DNA from 2 places in the Pseudomonas sp. Z8(2022) genome. Region 1 is predicted to be linked to the other one. Evidence: predicted binding sites of a transcription regulator. Region 1 holds the regulator's gene; the other holds the start of a gene.
What was found. The regulator FliA, encoded in region 1, starts transcription of late flagellar genes. The targets are predictions, from matches to a motif close to CTAAAGTTTNNNNNNNNNNNGCCGNTAA.
Positions count from the first base shown of each region.

Region 2: the regulator FliA is predicted to act here: its motif matches at 2,681-2,708, upstream of OEG79_RS07540 (methyl-accepting chemotaxis protein).

Region 1 is NZ_CP107549.1:1,692,397-1,703,585, reverse strand. It holds gene OEG79_RS08095 (chemotaxis protein CheW) at 1-396, opposite strand, end outside; gene OEG79_RS08090 (CheW domain-containing protein) at 493-1,323, opposite strand; gene OEG79_RS08085 (ParA family protein) at 1,407-2,195, opposite strand; gene motD (flagellar motor protein MotD) at 2,278-3,087, opposite strand; gene OEG79_RS08075 (flagellar motor protein) at 3,100-3,840, opposite strand; gene OEG79_RS08070 (protein-glutamate methylesterase/protein-glutamine glutaminase) at 3,866-5,002, opposite strand; gene OEG79_RS08065 (chemotaxis protein CheA) at 5,048-7,267, opposite strand; gene OEG79_RS08060 (protein phosphatase CheZ) at 7,280-8,068, opposite strand; gene OEG79_RS08055 (chemotaxis response regulator CheY) at 8,088-8,462, opposite strand; gene fliA (RNA polymerase sigma factor FliA) at 8,561-9,307, opposite strand; gene fleN (flagellar synthesis regulator FleN) at 9,304-10,134, opposite strand; gene flhF (flagellar biosynthesis protein FlhF) at 10,226-11,189, opposite strand, start outside.
Region 2 is NZ_CP107549.1:1,581,727-1,592,915, forward strand. It holds gene OEG79_RS07535 (TRAP transporter substrate-binding protein) at 1-706, shown strand, start outside; gene OEG79_RS07540 (methyl-accepting chemotaxis protein) at 760-2,643, opposite strand; gene OEG79_RS07545 (NAD-glutamate dehydrogenase) at 3,061-7,902, shown strand; gene OEG79_RS07550 (M48 family metalloprotease) at 8,000-9,433, opposite strand; gene OEG79_RS07555 (sulfurtransferase TusA family protein) at 9,542-9,781, shown strand; gene OEG79_RS07560 (AI-2E family transporter) at 9,849-10,913, shown strand; gene OEG79_RS07565 (peroxiredoxin) at 10,973-11,189, opposite strand, start outside.

The DNA of each region.
Region 1 (11,189 bases):
GCATACGCCCTGGATGAACTTGGCCGACTCGTCGTTGCCGACGTTCGGTGCGGTCTCGATCTCGGACTGACGCAGGTAAACCACTTCGGCAACGCTGTCGACCAGGATGCCGACCACCTGCTTGTCCGCTTCGATGATGACGATACGGGTATTGTCGGTTACCGGCGCCGAACCCAGGCCAAAACGCTGGCGGGTATCGATCACGGTCACCACGTTGCCACGCAGGTTGATGATGCCCAGTACGTAACTCGGCGCCCCCGGCACAGGGGCAATCTCGGTGTAGCGCAAGACTTCCTGCACCTGCATCACGTTGATGCCGTAGGTCTCGTTGTCCAGGCGAAAGGTCACCCACTGCAGAATCGGATCTTCGGCACCTTGTGCAGAACTTTTCTTCATGTCCCTAGCCTCGTCAAAAACCGCTCAGTGCGGCATGTGCGGGTTGACCCGCTTGTCATCAAACTATAGAGCCCGTTGCCACGAACCCACCAATTCTCAATGCACTTTTCCGCCATTCAGGCGTTTCGCCGCACCGCTGGCGATCAGCTCGGCCAGGGCCGCCACGTCGAGCAGCGCACACATGTGCTCGATCACCGTGCCGGCCAGCCAGGGCCGCTGGGTGCGCTGACTGCGCCACTTGACCTCACTGGGGTCGAGGCGGATCGAGCGGCTGACCTGATGCACTGCCAGCCCCCATTCGTAGCCCTGCACGGAAATCACGTACTGCAGGCCTTCGCGGAAGTCCTCGCGGTAACGGTCCGGCATCACCCAACGTGCGGTATCCAGCACCTTCAGGTTGCCAGCCTGGCTCGGCAGGATACCGAGGAACCAATCAGGCTGTCCGAACAGTGGTGTCAGTTCCTGCCCTTCGAGCGGGTAGATGGACCCCAGGCAGATCAGCGGCACGGCCAGGGTCAAGCCGGCAACATCGAACAACAGGCACTCGAACGGCTCTTCGGCCCAGGCCGGACGTCCATCGGCCAGCAAACCAGCCGGTTGCGGAGCCAGCTCGGCAAGCGTAGCAACCGCTGGCGGCGCCTCCTCGACCACCGGCGCCTGCACTGGCGCTGTCAACTCCACGGGTGCAACGACTTGCGCAGGCTGAACAGGCGCTTCGGCAACCACAGCGAGCGCAACGGGAGCGGCCACCGACGCAACAGGCTCGACCAGTCGAGCATCGCGCACCTGCTCCTCAAGCACCGCAGCCTCGAACTCGTCGAGGCTCACGGACACCTCCAGCTCGGCAGCAGCTTCCCGCAGGAGCCCATCGAGGTAGGACTGCAGAGCCAGCTGGGAACGTGTGGCAGTGGCGACGTTACGACTCATGGCGGGAACCCGGAATAAGATCTTTCCAACCTATCGGCCGCAGCATGCTCGGACTTGAGGGCAGTTCAACACAGACGCTCATTTCAAGCCACCTGCGCCGCCGGCTGATTGCTGAGCAGATGCTTGAGCAACGCCCGATATGCGATGACGCCGCGGCTGTTGGCATCGAATTGCGAAGGTGTGCGCCCTGCCCGGCTGGCATCACGCAAGCGCGTATCGACCGGAATGTAAGCCGGCCACAAGTGCTCGGGATAGGTGTTGCGCAGTACACGCAGCGTACTCATGGAGGCCTGGGTTCGGCGGTCGAACAAGGTCGGCACGATGGTGTAGGGCAGCGCCAGCTTGCGCGAGCGGTTGATCATCGCCAGCGTGGTGATCATGCGTTCCAGCCCCTTGACCGCGAGGAACTCGGTCTGCACCGGAATAACCAGCTGCTGGCTGGCTGCCAGAGCGTTGACCATCAGTACGCCGAGCAGCGGCGGGCTGTCGATGATGGCATGGTCGAAATCCTCCCACAGCTGCGCCAGGCTCTTGGCGACCACCAGCCCCAGGCCACTCTGCCCCGGCGACTGGCGCTCGAGCGTGGCCAGTGCGGTGCTCGATGGCAGCAGCGAAATATTCTCGTGGCTGGTGCCGTGCAGCAGCTGCCTGGGCAAGCCTTGCGGCACGTTGCCCTGATGCAGGAACAGATCGAAGCAGCTGTGCTCCAGCGTATCGGGATCATGGCCGAAGTAGCTGGTCATCGACCCATGCGGGTCGAGATCGACAACGACCACACGTTTGCCGGCATCGGCCAACAGGCCCGCCAGTGCGATGGAGGTGGTGGTCTTGCCGACCCCACCCTTCTGATTGGCTACTGCCCAGACTTTCATCTTCTCTCATCCTCCCGGCAAGAGGTGCTCAGGCCGAGAATGGCTGTCGCAAGCACACAGCATGCGACTGGGATTTGACGGCTCACGACTGCGGAACCCCTGACGCAGACGCCGGTGCAGGTTGCGTGCCAGCCTCGGGCTGCCGGGTAGCGGCACTGTCGGCGCCACGTCGCGTGTCGAGGTTGCGCGAAATCACCAGCACAACCCGACGGTTTCGTCCCCTGCCCTCGGCCGTGGCATTGTCGGCCACCGGCTGGAATTCACCGTAGCCGACAGCGGCCAGACGCGAAGGGTCTACGCCATCCATGGCCAGCATACGCACGATGCTCGACGCACGTGCTGAAGACAGTTCCCAGTTGGTCGGGTACTGGGCAGTCTGGATCGGCAGGTTATCGGTAAACCCTTCGACCCTGATCGGGTTCTCGTAGGGCGCCAGAATCTTGGCGACCTTCTCGATGATCTCGAATGCCTGGTTGTTCGGAATCGCGTCGCCGCTGGGAAACAGCAGACTGGAGCTGAGCTCGAGCTCCACCCACATTTCGTTGCCGCGTACGCTCAGCTGATCGCTCTGGATCAGATCGCCGAAGGCTTCACGCACGCTGGAGGCGATGCTCTGCAGGGTCGAGTCGGAACTCGGGTCGTCCATCGCCGTGCTGTCGGGCTCGCTGGTACGCGGCCGTTCCTCACCAACCGGAATCGGCTTGATCGAGCGATCCGGCTGATTGAACACGCCGGTCAGCGACTCCGAAAGGATCTTGTACTTGCCTTCGTTGATCGAAGAGATCGAGTACATCACCACGAAGAAGGCGAAGAGTAAGGTGATGAAGTCCGCATAGGACACCAGCCAGCGCTCGTGATTCTCGTGCTCTTCATGTTGCCGCCTGCGCGCCATGCCATGCCTCCATCAGTCCATGAAGCCTTGCAGCTTCAGTTCGATGGAGCGCGGGTTCTCCCCTTCGGCGATGGACAGGATGCCCTCGAGGAGCATCTCGCGGTAGCGCGACTGGCGCAGCGCGATGGACTTGAGCTTGTTGCCCGCCGGCAACAGCAACAGGTTGGCAAAACCGACGCCGTAGATGGTAGCCACGAACGCCACGGCAATGCCGCTGCCGAGCATGCTCGGATCGGCCAGGTTGCCCATCACATGAATGAGGCCCATCACCGCACCGATGATGCCGATGGTCGGCGCATAGCCACCCATGCTCTCGAATACCTTGGCAGCCTGGATGTCGCGCGCTTCCTGGGTATAGAGATCGACTTCCAGAATGCTGCGAATGGATTCGGGCTCGGCACCATCGACCAGCAATTGCAGGCCTTTGCGCGCATAAGGATCCGGCTCGGCATCGGCCACGGCCTCAAGTCCCAGCAGACCTTCCTTGCGCGCCACCATGCTCCAGCCGACCACCCGATTGATGCCACCGATCAGATCGATACGCGGCGGAAAGAAGATCCAGCGCAGGGTGCCCACGGCACGCTTGAACACCGGCATGGGCGTCTGCAGGAAGGCGGCCCCCAGCGTACCACCAATGACGATCAACGCCGCCGGGCCGTTGAGCAACGCCCCGGCGTTGCCGCCTTCCAGATAGTTGCCGCCCAGAATGGCAACGAACGCCAGGATGACGCCAATGAGGCTCAGTACATCCATGCGCATGTTCCCGAGTTGATCTTCGTCACTGGCAGGCCTCGGTCAGGTGTCGACCGATGTCATCGAGGCCATAGACCGCATCGGCCAGGTTGGCTTTGACCACCGCCATGGGCATGCCGTAGATGACACAACTGGCCTCGTCCTGTGCCCAGACCTGACTGCCGACCTGCTTGAGCATCCGCGCGCCCTCGCGACCGTCGGCGCCCATGCCGGTCAGCACCACGGCAAGGACCCTGTCGCCATAGGATTTGGCCGCGGAACCGAAGGTGATATCAACACAGGGCTTGTAGTTGAGGCGCTCGTCACCCGGCAGGATCTTCACCACACCGCGCGAGTCGACCATCATCTGCTTGCCGCCAGGCGCCAGCAGCGCCAGACCGGGACGCAGGATATCGCCATCCTCGGCTTCCTTGACCTGAATACGACACAGCTTGTCCAGACGTTCGGCGAAGGCCTTGGTGAAAGCGGCCGGCATGTGCTGGATCAGCACCAGGGGTGCCGGGAAATTGGCTGGCAATTGAGTCAACACACGCTGCAGCGCTACCGGCCCACCGGTGGAGGTGCCGATCGCCACCAGCTTGTAGGCCTTGCGCCTGGGCGCAGGCGATATCGCTGCTCCGCCGCCAGGCGCTGACGCGGAACGTGCAGGCGCAGCAGGAGCCGGCGCAGCAGGTCGTGTCGAAACGGCCGGACGACTACTCGGCGCCGTGCTCGGATTCGCCGCAGTCGGCGCCGGAGCCACTGCAGCCGAGCTGAAACGGCGGTTGCTGCGCGCGATGCTGTGCACCTTCTCGCACAGCATCTGCTTGACCTTCTCGGGGTTGCGCGAGATGTCCTCGAAGTTCTTCGGCAGGAAATCCACGGCGCCGGCGTCCAGTGCGTCGAGAGTCACACGGGCGCCTTCATGGGTCAGCGAGGAGAACATCAGTACCGGCGTCGGGCAACGCTGCATGATGTTTCGGACCGCAGTGATGCCGTCCATCATCGGCATCTCGTAATCCATGGTGATCACGTCGGGCTTGAGCGCCAACGCCTGATCGATGGCTTCCCGCCCGTTGGTGGCCGTGCCTACGACCTGAATGCTGGGGTCAGCAGACAGGATTTCTGAAACGCGCCGGCGGAAGAAACCGGAGTCGTCCACCACCAGAACCTTAACAGCCATACACACTCCTAGACGGCGCGACACCATGGCCCTCGCCGCGAAACATCAGAACCGTCGAGCGTAGCGCTTGAGCATGCTCGGTACGTCGAGAATCAATGCGATGCGTCCGTCGCCAGTGATCGTGGCACCAGACATCCCGGGCGTGCCTTGCAGCATCTTGCCCAGCGGCTTGATTACCACTTCTTCCTGCCCGACCAATTGATCGACGACAAAGCCGATGCGTTGGCTGCCAACGGTGAGGATCACCACATGGCCTTCACCCTGCCCCTCCTGGAATGCCTGCGGCACCAGCCAGCGCTTGAGGTAGAACAGCGGCAACGCCTTGTCGCGCACGATCACTACTTCCTGACCATCGACGACGTTGGTACGCGACAGGTCGAGGTGAAAGATCTCGTTGACGTTGACCAGCGGGAAGGCGAAGGCCTGATTCTCCAGCATCACCATCAGCGTCGGCATGATCGCCAGAGTCAGCGGCACCTTGATGACGATCTTCGAACCCTGGCCCTTCTGCGAGAACACGTTGACCGTGCCGTTGAGCTGGGAAATCTTGGTCTTGACTACGTCCATGCCGACGCCACGGCCAGACACGTCGGAAATCTCGGTCTTGGTCGAGAAGCCCGGGGCAAAGATCAGGTTGTAGCACTCGAACTCGTTGAGGCGGTCAGCCGCATCCTTGTCCAGCAGGCCTTTCTCCACGGCCTTGGCACGCAGCACATCGGCGTCCATGCCCTTGCCGTCGTCGCTGATGGTCAGCAGGATGTGGTCGCCTTCCTGCTCGGCCGACAGCACCACACGACCGGCACGGGCCTTGCCGGCCTTCTCGCGCTCTTCCGGGGTTTCCACGCCATGGTCGACGGCGTTGCGCACCAGGTGCACCAGCGGATCGGCCAGCGCCTCGACCAGGTTCTTGTCGAGGTCGGTTTCCTCACCCACCAGCTCGAGGTTGATTTCCTTCTTCAGGTTGCGCGCCAGGTCGCGCACCAGACGTGGGAAGCGGCCGAAGACCTTCTTGATCGGCTGCATGCGCGTCTTCATCACCGAGGTCTGCAGGTCGGCCGTCACCACGTCGAGGTTCGACACGGCCTTGGCCATGGCCTCGTCGCCGCTGTTGAGGCCCAGGCGAACCAGGCGGTTACGCACCAGCACCAGCTCGCCGACCATGTTCATGATCTCGTCGAGGCGTGCTGTATCGACCCGTACGGTGGTTTCTGCCTCACTTGCCGCAGGTGCCTTGTCGGCAGCCGGGGCCGGAGCGGCAGGACGGGAAGCAGCTGGCTCGGCCTTGGTCTTGGCCGCAGCAGGCTTGGCAGCCGGCGCAGCGGCCTTGGGCGTGACAACAGGATCTACCGCGGCTGCCGGCGCCGGCTCGCTAGGCGGCACGAACTTGCCCTTGCCGTGCAGCTGATCGAGCAGCGACTCGAACTCGTCGTCGGTGATTTCATCGCTGGCCGCTGCCGGCGTTGCCGCCGGGGCGGCTGGTGCAGCGGCTTCGGCCGCGCCCGAGAACTGGCCCTTGCCATGCAGCTGATCGAGCAGGGCTTCGAACTCATCGTCGGTGATTTCATCGCTGGCTGGTGCAGCCGCCGCAGGCGAAGCCGAAGCGGCAGCCACAGGCGCCTCGACCGTGCCGGTGAACTGCCCCTTGCCATGCAGCTGATCGAGCAGCGACTCGAACTCGTCGTCGGTAATTTCGTCGCTAGCGGTGTTGCCTTGCGCGCTCGCTTCGGCAGACGGCGCCTCACCCAGCGCGTCGAGCAGTTGTTCGAATTCGCTGTCGGTGATGTCGCCAGAGGAAACAGGTGCAGCAGCGGCCACAGGTTCCGGCTCGGGCTCCGGTGCGGTCTGCTGCACGGGTGCGGCAGGCGCTTCGCTGCCACCCGGTTCGGCCAGGCGAGACAGCGCGGCCAGCAGTTCGGGCGAGGCAGGGGTCGGCTCGCGGCGCTCACGCACCTCGCCGAACATCCCGTTCACAGCATCAAGAGCCTCGAGCACCACATCCATCAGTTCCGAATCGACGCGACGCTCACCCTTGCGCAGGATGTCGAAGACGTTTTCGGCGATATGGCAGCACTCCACCAGCTCGTTGAGCTGGAGGAAGCCTGCACCACCCTTGACGGTATGGAAACCGCGAAAGATGGCGTTGAGCAGGTTCATGTCGTCCGGTCGGCTTTCCAGCTCGACCAACTGTTCGGACAACTGTTCGAGAATCTCGCCGGCCTCTACCAGGAAATCCTGGAGAATCTCTTCATCGGCGCCGAAGCTCATATTGTGTGCTCCTTAGAACCCTAGACTGGACAGCAGGTCGTCGACATCGTCCTGACTGGAGGCGACGTCATCACGCTTATCGGCATGAATCTGCGGACCTTCACCCCGCGACGGCTCTTTTAATTTTTCCTGCTCTTTGCGCAACACTTCGTGGTCGTGCTGAATACCGGCAAAACGATCGACCTGACTCGCCATCAACATCAGCTTGAGCAGGTTGCTTTCCACTTCGGTCACCAACTGGGTGACTCGCTTGATCACCTGACCGGTGAGGTCCTGGTAGTCCTGTGCCAGCAGAATGTCGTTTAGATAACCTGAGAGCTTGGCGCCATCCCGTTCGCTACGGGCCAGGAACAGCTCGACTCGCTTGGCAAGCTCACGGAAGCCATCGGCGTCAATTTCGCGGCGCATGAAACGACCCCACTCGACGCTCAGACTCTGCGCCTCGTCGCTCATGTCGTTGACCAGCGGCGCGCTCTGCTCGACCAGATCCATGGTGCGATTGGCGGCCCTCTCGGTCATGGTCACGACATAGTTCAGGCGCTCGGTCGCGTCGGCGATCTGCGAAAGTTCCTGAGCATGGGGCATGCGCGCGTCAAGCTGAAAGTTGACGATGGCGTTGTGCAACTCACGGGTCAGCTTGCCGACTTCGTGATACAGCCCGCGGTCGCGGACCTTGTTGAGCTCGTTGATCAGTTGCACCGCGGCGCCGAAGTTACCTTGTTCGAGACTGTCGACCAGATCGCGGGCGTTGCTTTTCAGGGTCGACTCAAGGTCACCCATCGTAGAGTCATCGTGTTCCATAGCACCCTCGCGGCCGGCATCAGCCGTTAACCCGCTCGAAGATCTTCTCGATCTTTTCCTTCAGCACCTGAGCGGTGAAGGGTTTGACCACGTAGCCATTCACGCCGGCCTGGGCCGCCTCAATGATCTGATCGCGCTTGGCTTCGGCGGTCACCATCAGCACCGGCAGGTGCTTGAGGCGCTCATCGGCACGCACGGCACGCAGCAGGTCGATACCGGTCATGCCGGGCATGTTCCAGTCGGTCACCAGAAAGTCGAAGCTGCCGCTTTGCAGCATCGGCAAAGCCGAGGTGCCGTCGTCGGCTTCCGCGGTGTTGGTGAAACCCAAGTCCCGCAAGAGGTTCTTGATGATCCGTCGCATCGTCGAGAAATCGTCAACGATGAGGATTTTCATGTTCTTGTCCAAGTCGACCTCCGTACAGTCCCAAACGTATTGCGCTTGCAACTACGTCCTTTAATCGTGAAACCGTTTCTGCCTGCGAGTACGCCGCTTCAATTGGCGCGCCATTCACTCAGCCGCGAGCGCAAACGCGCCGCGCACTGGCTGTGCAACTGGCTCACGCGCGACTCGCTAACCCCCAGCACTTCACCGATTTCCTTCAAGTTCAGTTCTTCATCGTAATACAGCGCCAGCACCAGACGTTCGCGCTCCGGCAAGCCGGCGATGGCATCGGCCAAGGCCGCCTGGAAGCGTTCGTCTTCGAGGTCCCGCGAAGGTTCGAGGTGGGTGTGCGTGGCGTCTTCGTGCAGCCCGCCATGCTCGCCGTCCTGTAACAGGTCGTCGAAACTGAACAGGCGGCTGCCCAAAGTGTCGCCAAGAATGCCGTAGTAATCTTCCAGACTCAATTGGAGTTCGGCCGCAACCTCGTGATCTTTAGCGTCGCGTCCTGTTCTTGCTTCGACGGCACGAATGGCGTCGCTCACCATACGGCTGTTGCGGTGCACCGAACGCGGCGCCCAATCCCCCTTGCGCACCTCGTCGAGCATGGAGCCACGGATACGAATACCGGCGAATGTCTCGAAACTGGCACCCTTGCCGGCGTCGTATTTGCGCGAGGCTTCGAGCAGGCCGATCATGCCGGCCTGGATCAGATCATCGACCTGCACGCTGGCAGGCAGGCGCGCCAGCAGGTGGTAGGCGATGCGCTTGACCAACGGAGCGTAACGCTCGATCAGCTGATGCTGGGAGTCCTGCGCCTGAGCCTTGTTATACATACGAAGTCCAGAGGCTGCTGTCATACGGCCGAGTCTGCAGTCGGTTGCTGTACCAGACGCTCGACGAAAAACTCCAGATGGCCGCGGGGATTGGCCGGCAGCGGCCAGGTGTCAACTTTCTGAGCTATCGCCTTGAACGCCAGCGCGCATTTGGATCGCGGGAAGGCTTCATAGACTGCGCGCTGCTTCTGCACGGCCTTGCGCACGCACTCATCGTAGGGCACGGCACCGACGTACTGCAGGGCGACATCGAGGAAGCGATCGGTCACTTTGGTCAGCTTAGCAAAGAGATTGCGCCCTTCCTGCGGGCTGTGGGCCATGTTGGCCAGGACGCGGAAGCGGCTGATGCCGTGGTCACGATTGAGCAGTTTGATCAACGCATAGGCATCGGTGATCGAAGTGGGCTCATCGCACACCACCACAAGGATTTCCTGCGCGGCGCGCACGAAACTGACCACTGCATCGCCGATGCCGGCGGCGGTATCGATCACCAGCACATCGAGGTTTTCACTGATATCGCTGAAAGCCTGAATCAGACCGGCATGCTGCATCGGCGTGAGGCTGACCATGCTCTGCGTGCCGGATGCGGCCGGCACGATGCGAATGCCACCCGGTCCCTGCAGCAGGACATCGCGCAGATCGCATTCACCTGCAATGACATCGGCCAGCGTGCGCTTGGGCGTCAACCCCAGCAACACGTCGACATTGGCCAGCCCCAGGTCGGCATCCATCAACATCACCCGACGACCGAGATCGGCCAGGGCCATGGACAGATTCACCGACACATTGGTCTTGCCGACGCCACCCTTGCCGCCGGTCACCGCGATCACCTGTACGGGATGCATACCCATGTTTTCTTTACACCTTGTCTAACTTCGACTTGGCCATCAGGCCGTTCACTCCCGCGCCATATGCGCCAGAGGGTGCAACATTCTCGCCGCTTCAACCGGCTCGCTGCGCCGGGCTGTGGTAGAGGCCGGCGAACATCTGCGCCATGGCATCCTCACTCGGCTCCTCGGCAGCCTGCAGGCCTACCGCACGGCTGACCAGCTGATGACTGCGCGGTACCTGCAGATCGTCAGGAATCCGCGGGCCGTCCGTCACATAGGCTACCGGCAGTTGATGGCCTATAGCCAGACCCAAAACCTCGCCCAGGCTCGCGGCTTCATCCAGTTTCGTCAGTATGCAGCCTGCGAGGCCGCAGCGCTTGTAACTATGGTAGGCCGCCTTGAGCACTTGACTCTGACTTGTTGCAGCCAGAACCAGATAATTTTTCGCCTTGATGCGTGCCGAGGCGAGGCTTTCCAGTTGCAGACGCAGGGCCGGATCATTGCCCGGCAGCCCGGCAGTATCGATCAGCACCACGCGCTTCTTGGCCAGCGGCGCCAGGGCCTGCAGCAGAGACTGACCCGGATCGATCTGCGTCACCGATACACCAAGGATACGCCCCAAAGTCTTGAGTTGCTCCTGTGCGCCAATACGGAAGCTGTCCATACTCACCAGAGCGACCTGTTGCGCCCCGTACTTAAGCACATAGCGCGCGGCCAGCTTGGCCAGCGTGGTGGTCTTGCCCATGCCGGCCGGACCGACCAGAGCAATTACCCCACCCTCTTCCAGAGGCTCGACCTTGGGCGTCTTGATCGCGTGAGCCAGGTGCGCCAGAAGCATGCGCCAGGCCTGACGTGGCTCGGCCACACCGGCGACCTTGCCCAGCAATGCCTGCGACAGCTCGGCGGATAGCCCCATGCGCTGCAGACGGCGCCACAGATTGGCCTGCTGCGGACGGCGATTCTGCAACTGTCCCCAGGCGATGGAGCCCAGCTGCACCTCGATCAGCTCGCGCAGACCATGCAGTTCGAAGCGCATGGCATCCAGCGCGCGCGGGTCGACCGCCGGCGCGGCCGAC
Region 2 (11,189 bases), 110 kb from region 1:
TGAAGACCCGATCTACGAGCTGGACAGCCTGCCGTTTCTCGCCACTGATTATGAGCAGGCACGCCAGCTCTGGGCTGCGAGCCGAGCTGCCGTAGAGCGACGCCTGCTGGCCGATGGTGTACGCCTGGTTTACGCCGTGCCATGGCCTGCGCAGAGCCTGTTCAGCAATCGCCCGCTGCGGGCTGTCGAGGATGTCCGCGACCTGCGCTTTCGCAGTTACAATCCGACCATCTCTCGTCTGGCTCACTTGCTCCATGCTCAGCCCACGATCATCAATACCGAGGATGTGCCGCAGGCTTTTCGTGAGGGGCAGGTAGACATCATGCTCACCTCCAGCGCGACCGGCATGGACCTGCGCGCATGGGACTTCGTCTCGCACTTCTACGACGTTCGTGCCTTCATTCCGAAGAACATCGTTATCGTCAACGAGCGTGCCTTCCAGCGCCTACCCGAAGCTCAGCGCCATGCGCTGATGCATGCCGGCGAGCGCGCCGAACGGGCTGGTTGGGAGTTGTCCTGGGCCTTGACTGGCTACCAGACGCGAATGCTCGCCAGGCGTGGTGTTACTGTCGTGCAGGACATCAATCCGCGACTGCGCCGGGAGCTGACCGACGTCGGTCAGCAGATCACCGAGGAGTGGTTGGCGCGTGCCGGCAAGGAGCATGCGCAGATCATCGAGACGTATCTCGACGGGCAGTCACGTTAGCCTGCCAGCAAGAGTGCCCGGTCGGGGGTATGCCGAACGGGCACTCGCTTTATTCAAGCCAGGCGGAACTGGCTGGCGCTGCGCCCCAGTGCATCGACCTGGGACGACAGCCCCTCGGTGTGATCGCCCAGCGTATGACGCAGGTCCTTGCTCTGCCCGGTATGCACGTGGATGGTTTCCATCTTGTCGGCGATGTCCTCGGTGGTGGTGGAGACTTCCTCGATGGCGACCACGACCTGATTCATTTCGCCGGTCAGCCGCTCCATCGCCGAGGTGATGGAGGTGATCGCATCCGCCACCTGAGCCGCATGCCGTTCGCTGTCTGCCGCGAGATTCAGGCCGTTGCTCATCAGCTGATGCATGTGTCGGGTCTGTTGCTGGAATTCACTGACGATGGCGCTGATGTCGGTAGTTGCCGCGACCGTCTTCTGTGCCAGGGAGCGTACCTCATCGGCTACCACCGAGAACCCGCGACCGGCTTCCCCGGCACGGGCCGCCTCGATGGCCGCGTTGAGCGCGAGCAGGTTGGTTTGATCGGCGAGGCTGTTGATCACGTCGACGATGCCGCTGACCCGGGTGCTGCTCTGGCCGAGTGCGTCGACCTGGCTGTGGGTGTCCTGAATCAGCTGCGCCAGGCGGCTCATGCTGTCGACGCTGGCGGCTATCACCTCGCCGCCGTTGCGTGCGGCATCGTAGGCACTGGTGGTGGCGCTGCCGACTTCGGCCGTACGTTGCGCCATGTCGTTGAGGGTGGCGCTGATCTGATGCGAGGCCGAGGCGGCCTGCTCGGTCTGCATTTCCACCTGGGTGCTGTTGTCGCCCAGCTGGCGCATGGCATCGCCCAGGTGGTTGTGCAGGCGGCTCAGCTCGGCGTTGGCACGTACCACTTCGGCGACGATACCGCCGATGCCCTGAATCATGCGGTTGGCCGAATCGGCCAACTGGTTGAACTCGTCGTTGGTATTGCGGCCCACGGGCAACTTGCCGGTGAGATCGCCGGAGGCGACCTTGCTGAGCAACTGAATGACGTTGCGCAGGCGTGTGACCAGGGTGCGCGAGGCTTGCAGCAGGGTGAAGCAGAGCAGGGCGGCGACGGCGAGGAAACTCAGCCCCATCATCCACAGCGCCGACAGGCGCGCCTGTTCCGCCTCCTGGGTGCGGCGCAGCAACAGGCCACTTTGCAGCGCCTGCGCCTGCTCATCGATACGCGTCTGCAGTTGTTCGCCCAGCTGGCGCAGGCGCTGATTGGTCGCGTTGATGCGTTCGATGTTGCCGTTGGCATCGGCGAAGGCCTGGGCGAAGCCCTGTACGTTCTTGCCGATCGGCGTGTCCTGCCATTCCAGGTCTGTAATCTGCTCCTGCAGCTTGTCGATAGCCGTCAGGGTCATCTGGGCGAACGCCGGATCGAAGGTCGATAGATAGTCACGCTGACTGCTCAGGGCACCGGCGATGAAGGGTTTGATCAAGTCGAAGCTGATCGCTTCCAGTGCCTTGCCTTTCTCGCTCAGCGTCTTGCGCTGGCCCTCGAATGGCGTCAGCCCCAGCGCCTGATTGAGATTCAGCCACTGGCGTTGCTGGGCCAGTTCTTCAAGCAGCACTGTCTGAATCTGCTGGGCGTGCTGCAGGGTGACGTCGTCTCCCAGTGCCTGGGCTTGTGTCAACAGTTGTCCGACGAGTTCTTGCAGTTCACCGAGGCCGTTGTTGAACGCCTCCAGCCGATCAGGGGTGATCTGCTGGCGCGCGGCGTTCTGCCGCCACCAGTGGTTCATCAGCTCGGTACTGGCACCGGCATAGGCTGCCGCTTGTTCCCTTGCCTGTAATGCACTGCTGAGGCTGTGGCTGGCCCATAGAGAGGCCGCTGCCATGAGGATCAGACTGATCAGGGTGAGCGCGATAAGTGCGCGGAATTTTTGTTGCCAGGACAGTAAAAAGCTCACGATAACGCCTCGCCATCTTCTACGGGATGATTCTCAGGGATCGGCAAGTTGTCATACAACTTTAAGGAAAGTCTATGGCCAAAAGACACCTTTTACATTTGGCTTGAGGTTGAACTCGCTTTTGCCTTTCACCAAATACTAGCGAGGGGTAGGCAGGGCTCTGCGTCAGGCACCAGGCGCACTTCCGCATGCACCGCCTCGGTGCAGCCTTGAAAGAAAATGTCGCAGCGCCGCAAGCGACCCGCTCGGGCCCTCGTTAAGCTCGTTGGCCATGTGTGACCGGTCGGTCGCTTCCTTCACGCTGGTCCTCGTGCGACTTGCAGGTGTCATTGCCGTTTCATGGACTAACGTTGAACTAACACCCGGCGACAGCGATCCAGACCTCCTGTCGAACCACCAGCCAAATGGAGCAAAACCATGGCGTTCTTTACGGCGGCCAGCAAAGCCGACTTCCAGCACCAACTGCAAGCGGCCCTGGCACAGCACGTGAGTGAGCAGGCGCTGCCACAAGTAGCCCTTTTCGCCGAACAGTTCTTCGGCATCATCGCACTCGAAGAATTGACCCAGAGACGTCTGTCCGACCTGGTCGGCTGTACCCTGTCGGCCTGGCGCATGCTGGATCAGTTCGATCAGGCCAGGCCGCAGGTGCGTGCCTTCAACCCCGACTACGAGAAGCACGGCTGGCAGTCCACCCATACCGCGGTGGAAATCCTCCATGGCGATATTCCGTTCCTGGTCGATTCCGTGCGCATGGAGCTGAACCGCCACGGCTACAGCATCCACACCCTGCAAAACAGCGTATTCAGCGTACGCCGTGACCAGAATGGCCAGTTGCTGGAGATCCTGCCGCGCGGCACCCAGGGCGAGGGCGTGCTGCAAGAAGCGCTGATGTTCCTGGAGATCGACCGCTGCTCCAGCGCTGCCGAACTGAAAACCCTGGAGAAGGCCATTCACGAAGTCTTCGGCGACGTGCGCATGTGCGTCGCCGACTTCCAGCCGATGAAGGCCAAGGCGCGCGAGCTGCTGGCCTGGCTGGATCGCGCCAGGCTCAAGGTGGACAAGACCGAGCTGGACGAAATCAAGGTCTACCTGAACTGGCTGCTGGACAACCATTTCACCTTCCTCGGATACGAGGAGTTCACCGTCGCGCCGAGCGCCGATGGCGGCACCATGGTCTATGACGAAGCATCCCTGCTGGGTCTGTCCAAGCGCCTGCGCACCGGCTTGTCCGCCGAAGAACTGCATATCGAGCCGGAGGCGGTGGCCTACCTGCGCGAACCGCAGCTGCTGTCCTTCGCCAAGGCCGCAGTGCCGAGCCGGGTGCACCGTCCGGCCTACCCGGATTTCGTTTCCATCCGCGAGCTCGATGCCAAGGGCAACGTGGTCAAGGAATGCCGCTTCATGGGCCTGTACACCTCGGCGGTGTACGCGGAAAGCGTGTGGAACATCCCCTATATCCGCCGCAAGGTGGACGTGATCAAACAGCGTTCGGGCTTCGACAGCAGCGCCCACCTCGGCAAGGAACTGGCCCAGGTGCTGGAAGTGCTGCCGCGCGACGATCTGTTCCAGACGCCGGTGGACGACCTGTTCAACACCGCACTGGCCATCGTGCAGATCCAGGAGCGCAACAAGATCCGCGTGTTCCTGCGCCGCGATCCCTACGGGCGCTTCTGCTACTGCCTGGCCTACGTGCCGCGTGATGTCTATTCCACCGAAACCCGGATGAAGATCCAGCAGGTGCTGATGGAGCGCCTGCAGGCCACCGATTGCGAGTTCTGGACCTTCTTCTCCGAGTCGGTGCTGGCGCGGGTGCAGTTCATCCTGCGCGTCGATCCGAAGAACAAGACCCAGATCGACCCGGTGCGTCTGGAGAAGGAAGTCATCCAGGCCTGCCGTTCGTGGAAGGACGACTACGCCAGCCTGATGGTGGAAAGCCTCGGTGAAGCCCAGGGCACCAACGTGCTGGCCGAGTTCCCGGGCGGCTTCCCGGCCGGTTACCGCGAACGTTTCGCCCCGCATTCGGCAGTGGTGGACATGCAGCACCTGCTCAGTCTGAGCAACGACAAGCCGCTGGTGATGAGCTTCTACCAGCCGCTGGTACACGGCGATCAGCAACTGCATTGCAAGCTGTATCACGCCGACACGCCGCTACCGCTGTCCGACGTGCTGCCGATTCTGGAAAACCTCGGCCTGCGCGTGCTTGGCGAGTTCCCCTACAAGCTGCGCCGCGCCGATGGCCGCGAGTTCTGGATTCACGATTTCGCCTTCACCTACGCCGAAGGTCTGGATGTCGATATCCAGCAGCTCAACGACACCCTGCAGGATGCCTTCATCCATATCGTCGGCGGCGATGCCGAGAACGATGCGTTCAACCGCCTGGTGCTGACCGCCGCCATGCCCTGGCGCGACGTGGCGCTGCTGCGTGCCTACGCCCGTTATCTGAAGCAGATTCGCCTGGGCTTCGACCTCAGCTACATCGCCTCGACCCTGCTCAACCACGCCGATATCGCCAGGGAGCTGGTGCGTCTGTTCCGCACTCGCTTCTACCTCGCGCGCAAGCTCACCGCCGAGGATCTGGAGGACAAGCAGCAGAAGCTCGAACAGGCCATTCTGGCTGCACTGGACAACGTCGCGGTGCTCAACGAAGACCGCATCCTGCGTCGCTATCTGGACCTGATCAAGGCGACCCTGCGCACCAACTTCTTCCAGACCGATGCCAATGGCGCGGCCAAGCCCTATTTCAGCTTCAAGCTCAGCCCTCGCCTGATTCCGGACATTCCGCGACCGGTGCCGAAGTTCGAGATCTTCGTCTACAGCCCGCGTGTCGAAGGCGTGCACCTGCGCTTCGGTGACGTCGCCCGCGGCGGGTTGCGCTGGTCGGATCGCGAAGAGGACTTCCGTACCGAAGTGCTCGGCCTGGTCAAGGCGCAGCAGGTGAAGAACGCGGTGATCGTGCCGATGGGCGCCAAGGGCGGTTTCGTGCCGCGCAGGATGCCGGTCGGTGGCTCGCGTGACGAGGTGATGGCCGAGGGCATCGCCTGCTACCGCATCTTCATCAGCGGCCTGCTGGATATCACCGACAACCTCAAGGATGGCGAGGTGGTACCGCCGCAGAACGTGGTGCGCCATGATGCCGATGACCCCTATCTGGTGGTAGCGGCGGACAAGGGCACGGCGACCTTCTCCGACATTGCCAACGGCATCGCTGCCGAGTACGGTTTCTGGCTCGGCGACGCCTTTGCTTCCGGCGGCTCGGCTGGTTATGACCACAAGGGCATGGGCATTACCGCCAAGGGCGGCTGGGTCTCGGTGCAGCGTCATTTCCGCGAACGCGGCATCGACGTGCAGCAGGACAACGTCACCGTGATCGGCATCGGCGACATGGCCGGTGACGTGTTCGGCAACGGCATGCTGCTGTCGGACAAGCTGCAACTGGTGGCAGCCTTCAACCACCTGCACATCTTCATCGACCCGAACCCGGATGCGGCCAGGAGCTTTGCCGAGCGCAAGCGTCTGTTCGAACTGCCACGCTCCAGCTGGGCAGACTACGATGCCTCGCTGATCTCCGAGGGTGGCGGCATCTTCCTGCGCAGCGCCAAGAGCATCGCCATTACTCCGCAGATGAAGGCGCGCTTCGACATCACTGCCGACAAGCTGGCGCCCACCGAGCTGCTCAACGCGTTGCTCAAGGCCCCGGTTGACCTGATCTGGAACGGCGGCATCGGCACCTATGTGAAGTCCAGCAGGGAGAGCCATGCCGATGTCGGCGACAAGGCCAATGACGCGCTGCGCGTCGATGGCCGCGAACTGCGCGCCAGGGTGGTGGGCGAGGGCGGCAATCTGGGCATGACCCAACTCGGTCGCGTCGAGTTCGGCCTGCATGGCGGTGCCAGCAATACCGACTTCATCGACAACGCCGGTGGCGTGGACTGCTCCGACCATGAGGTGAACATCAAGATCCTGCTCGGCGAGATCGTCTCTGGCGGTGACATGACCGAGAAGCAGCGCAACAAGCTGCTGGCCGAGATGACCGACGATGTGTCCGAGCTGGTGCTGGGCAACAACTACAAGCAGACCCAGGCGCTGTCGCTGGCCGAGCGCCGCGCCCGCGAGCGTGTCGGCGAGTACAAACGCCTGATGAACGCGCTGGAGAGTGCCGGCAAGCTGGACCGCGCGCTGGAGTTCCTGCCGTCGGACGAGGAGCTGAACGAGCGTGCTGCCAACGGTCAGGGCCTGACCCGGCCGGAACTGTCGGTGCTGATCTCCTACAGCAAGATCGACCTCAAGGAGTCGCTGCTCAAATCCCTGGTGCCGGACGACGACTACCTGGCGCGCGAGATGGAAACCGCCTTCCCGGCGATCCTCACCGAGAAGTTCGGCGACGCCATGCGTCGTCACCGCCTCAAGCGCGAAATCGTCAGCACGCAGATCGCCAACGATCTGGTCAACCACATGGGCATCACCTTCGTGCAGCGTTTGAAGGAGTCCACCGGCATGAGCGCGGCCAATGTCGCTGGCGCCTATGTGATCGTCCGTGACCTGTTCCGCCTGCCGCACTGGTGGGCACAGATCGAGGCGCTGGACTACAAGGTGCCGGCCGAGCTGCAACTGCAGCTGATGGACGAGCTGATGCGTCTGGGCCGTCGCGCCACCCGCTGGTTCCTGCGCAGCCGCCGCAACGAGCTGGACGCCGCCCGCGACGTCGCGCACTTCGCACCGCGCATCGAAGCGCTGGTCGGTCGTCTGGACGAGCTGCTCGAAGGCCCGGCCCGCGAACAGTGGCTGGCGCGCTACCAGAGCTTCGTCGAGGCCGGAACGCCGGAAGAACTGGCGCGCGTTGTCGCTGGCACCAGTCATCTGTACACGCTGCTGCCGATCATCGAAGCGGCGGACGTCACCGGCAAGGATGCCAGCGAAGTGGCCACCGCCTACTTCGCGGTTGGCGGCTCTCTGGAGCTGTCCTGGTATCTGCAGCAGATCACCAACCTGCCGGTGGAAAACAACTGGCAGGCGCTGGCTCGCGAAGCCTTCCGTGACGATCTCGACTGGCAGCAGCGTGCGATCACCGTGTCGGTGCTGCAGATGGCCGAAGGGCCGCAGGAAATCGAGGCCCGTGTGGCGCTGTGGCTCGACCAGCATCAACGTCTGGTCGATCGCTGGAAGGCGATGCTGGCTGAGCTGCGCTCGGCAACCGGTACCGACTACGCCATGTACGCAGTGGCCAACCGCGAGCTGATGGATCTGGCGCAAAGCGCCTGATCCGTCCGCTGAAAAGAAAAGCCCCGCCAGATGCGGGGCTTTTTCTTTTGCTGCGCTGTATTCATCGGCCTGTATGCCGCTGCCGGCTGATGCCCGGTCAGCGCAACATCTGCTCGACCAGACGCTTCTCTTCGGCGAGTTCGCGCTGACGGGCATCGATGCGCGAGGCCAACTGGAAGTTGTTGCTGGCGCGGCGCTTGGCGAAGTCCAGCTGCTCGATGGCCTGGTTGTAGTCGCCGACCAGGGCGAAGAACTCCGCGCGTGCCTGGTGCAGACCGATGGTATTGCCGCTCAGGCCGCGTACCTCGGCGACCTGATACCAGACGTCCGGATCCTTGGCGCGGCTCTTGAGCATGTTGTCCAGGGCGCGTTCTGCATCGGCAATGCGTTGCTGCTTGAGCAGCAGGTCGACCTGCGTTTGCTGCAGCGGGAAGTTGCTCGGATAGAGAGAGAACAGGCGCTGCTGACGGCGCTCGGCGGCGTCCAGCCGATTGGCCGCCATATCCAGCTCGATCTGCGCCAGGTTGTAGGTGATGTCGTCCGGGGCCTTGCTCAGCAGCGGGGCCAGGGTCTCGCCGGCCTCGGCAAGCTGGCCGGTTTTCATCTGGGCCAGAACCAGGCCGTAGCGTGCGGCATCGAGCCCGGGGTTCTCATCGAGCATGGCACGGAAACGCTTGGCCGCGACGCCTGGCGTTTCTTCGTAGATCAGCTGCACGCGGGCGCGCATCAACTGGTAGCGCAGGCTGTCTTCGCGACCCTTGGCCGGGTATTGCTCGGCGCGGTTGCGGGTATCGGCGATACGCGACTCGGACACCGGGTGAGTCAGCAGGAACTCCGGCGGCTTGGCGTCATAGCGATACTGACGCATCAGGCGCTCGAACATCAGCGGCATGGCGCGCGGGTCGTAGCCGGCCTTTTCCAGGTTGACCAGGCCGATGCGGTCGGCTTCCTGTTCATTCTGCCGGGAGAAGCGCCGCTGCTCCTGAATGGCTGCGGCCTGGGTCGACATGATGGTGGCAATACCGGCGTCGCCGGCGCCTGCCGCCGCGGCGACGATACCCGCAAGCATCGCAGCCATCAGCGGCAACTGCATGCGCTGCTGTGCCTCGACACCGCGAGCGAAGTGGCGTTGTGACAAGTGCGCCAGTTCGTGCGCCATTACCGAGGCGTATTCGGCTTCGGTCTGCGCATAGAGGAACAGGCCGCCGTTCACCCCGACGATCCCGCCGGGGGCGGCAAAGGCGTTCAGCTGCGGGCTGTTGAGCAGGACGAACTCGAGGCGACGATCCTGCAACTGGCTGGTTTCCGACAGACGATAGACGCTGGACTCGACGAAATCCTTGAGCTGCGGGTCGTCCAGTTGCGAAACCTGGCCGCGCAGCAGGCCGAGCCAGGCGCGACCGAGCTGGTGTTCCTGCTGGGGCGAGACGATCGAGGAACTGGCGTCGCCAAGCGACGGCAGGTCACTGGCGCCCGTATGGGCAGCGAAGAGGCAGGCCAGCGTCAGCAGGGTGGGGCGCAGAACATTCATGCACTCAAGGCTCTCGGGAGGCAAAGGCGTTACTGTAGCCGGCCAGCTACCGCGCTGGCCAGGGTTGCGGCGGCTTGGGTATCCTAGCCGACCAATCAGGAGTTGATGATGACAGACGCACCGGCCTTCGATGCCGAACTCGACGCCTGCGGGCTGAACTGCCCGCTGCCCTTGCTCAAAGCCAAGCTCGAGCTCAATCGCCTGGCCAGCGGCGCCGTACTCAAGGTCAGCGCCACCGATGCCGGCTCGCAGCGCGATTTTCGCGCTTTCGCCAGTTTGGCCGGGCATGCGCTGCTGCATGAAGAGGTCGAAGCGGGTATTTATCGTTACTGGTTGCGCAAGGCCTGAGCTACGCACTGCCATGCAGGCTGTTGAATATAGCGAGCATGTCTCTTTTGCAGATTAAGGATTGTTGATGGTCAAGGTTATTCGCGACTGGTTGCACCGCTACTTCTCCGACGAGCAGGCCGTGGTACTGGCCGTGCTACTGGTGCTGGGTTTTGCGGTGGTGCTGACGCTGGGCGGGATGCTCGCTCCCGTCCTCACCGGTCTGGTGCTGGCGTTTCTCATGCAGGGGCTGGTCAACGGTCTGGAGCGTCTCAAGGTGCCGCAGATTCTCGCGGTCTGGCTGGTGTTCACCCTGTTCATGGGCGGCCTGACGGTGTTTCTGCTGGTGCTGATGCCGTTGCTCTGGCAGCAACTGAGCACTCTGTTCAACGAGCTACCGCGCATGGCGGCCGAATGGCAGTCGGTGTTCCTGCTGCTGCCCGAGCGTTACCCGAATCTGATCTCCGATGCGCAGGTCGTGCAGCTGATCGGCAGCATGCGCGGCGAAGCCGGCAAGTTCGGCCAGTGGGCGCTGTCGTTCTCCCTGTCCAGTCTGCCGGTGCTGGTCAGTGTGATGATCTATCTGGTGCTGGTGCCGATTCTGGTGTTCTTCTTCCTCAAGGACCGCGAGCAGATCGGCCAGTGGTTCCGCAGCTACCTGCCGCGCGAGCGCGCGCTGATCACCCAGGTGGCGCAGGAAATGAACCAGCAGATCGCCAACTACATCCGCGGCAAGTTCATCGAGATCATCATTTGCGGTGTGGTCACCTATATCGCCTTCGCCTACCTGGGGCTCAATTACGCAGCGCTGCTGGCTCTGCTGGTCGGGCTGTCGGTAGTGGTGCCCTATATCGGCGCCGTGGTGGTGACGGTGCCGGTGGCGCTTATCGGTCTGTTCCAGTGGGGCTGGAGCGACCAGTTCATCTACCTGATGGTGGTCTACGGCATCATCCAGGCGCTGGATGGCAACGTGCTGGTGCCGCTGCTGTTCTCCGAAGCGGTCAATCTGCACCCGGTGGCGATCATCTGCGCGGTGTTGCTGTTCGGTGGGCTGTGGGGCTTCTGGGGCGTGTTCTTCGCCATCCCGCTGGCGACCCTGTTCAAGGCCGTGATCAATGCCTGGCCGCGTACCGAACCGGTCGCTGCCGAGTAAGAAGGAAAAATAGACAGAAAAAAGGCCGCAATTGCGGCCTTTTTCGATAGGGGTGAAGCTCAGGCCTTGTTCAGAGCCTCGGCGGCTGCCAGCACCTTGTCGACATGGCCGGCGACCTTGATGTTGCGCCATTGCTCACGCAGTACGCCGTCCTTGTCGATGAGAAAGGTGCTGCGCACGATGCCCATGTATTCCTTGCCGTAATTCTTCTTCAGCTGATACACGCCGAACAAATCGCACAGCTGGTGCTCTTCGTCGCTGATCAGCTCGAAGGGG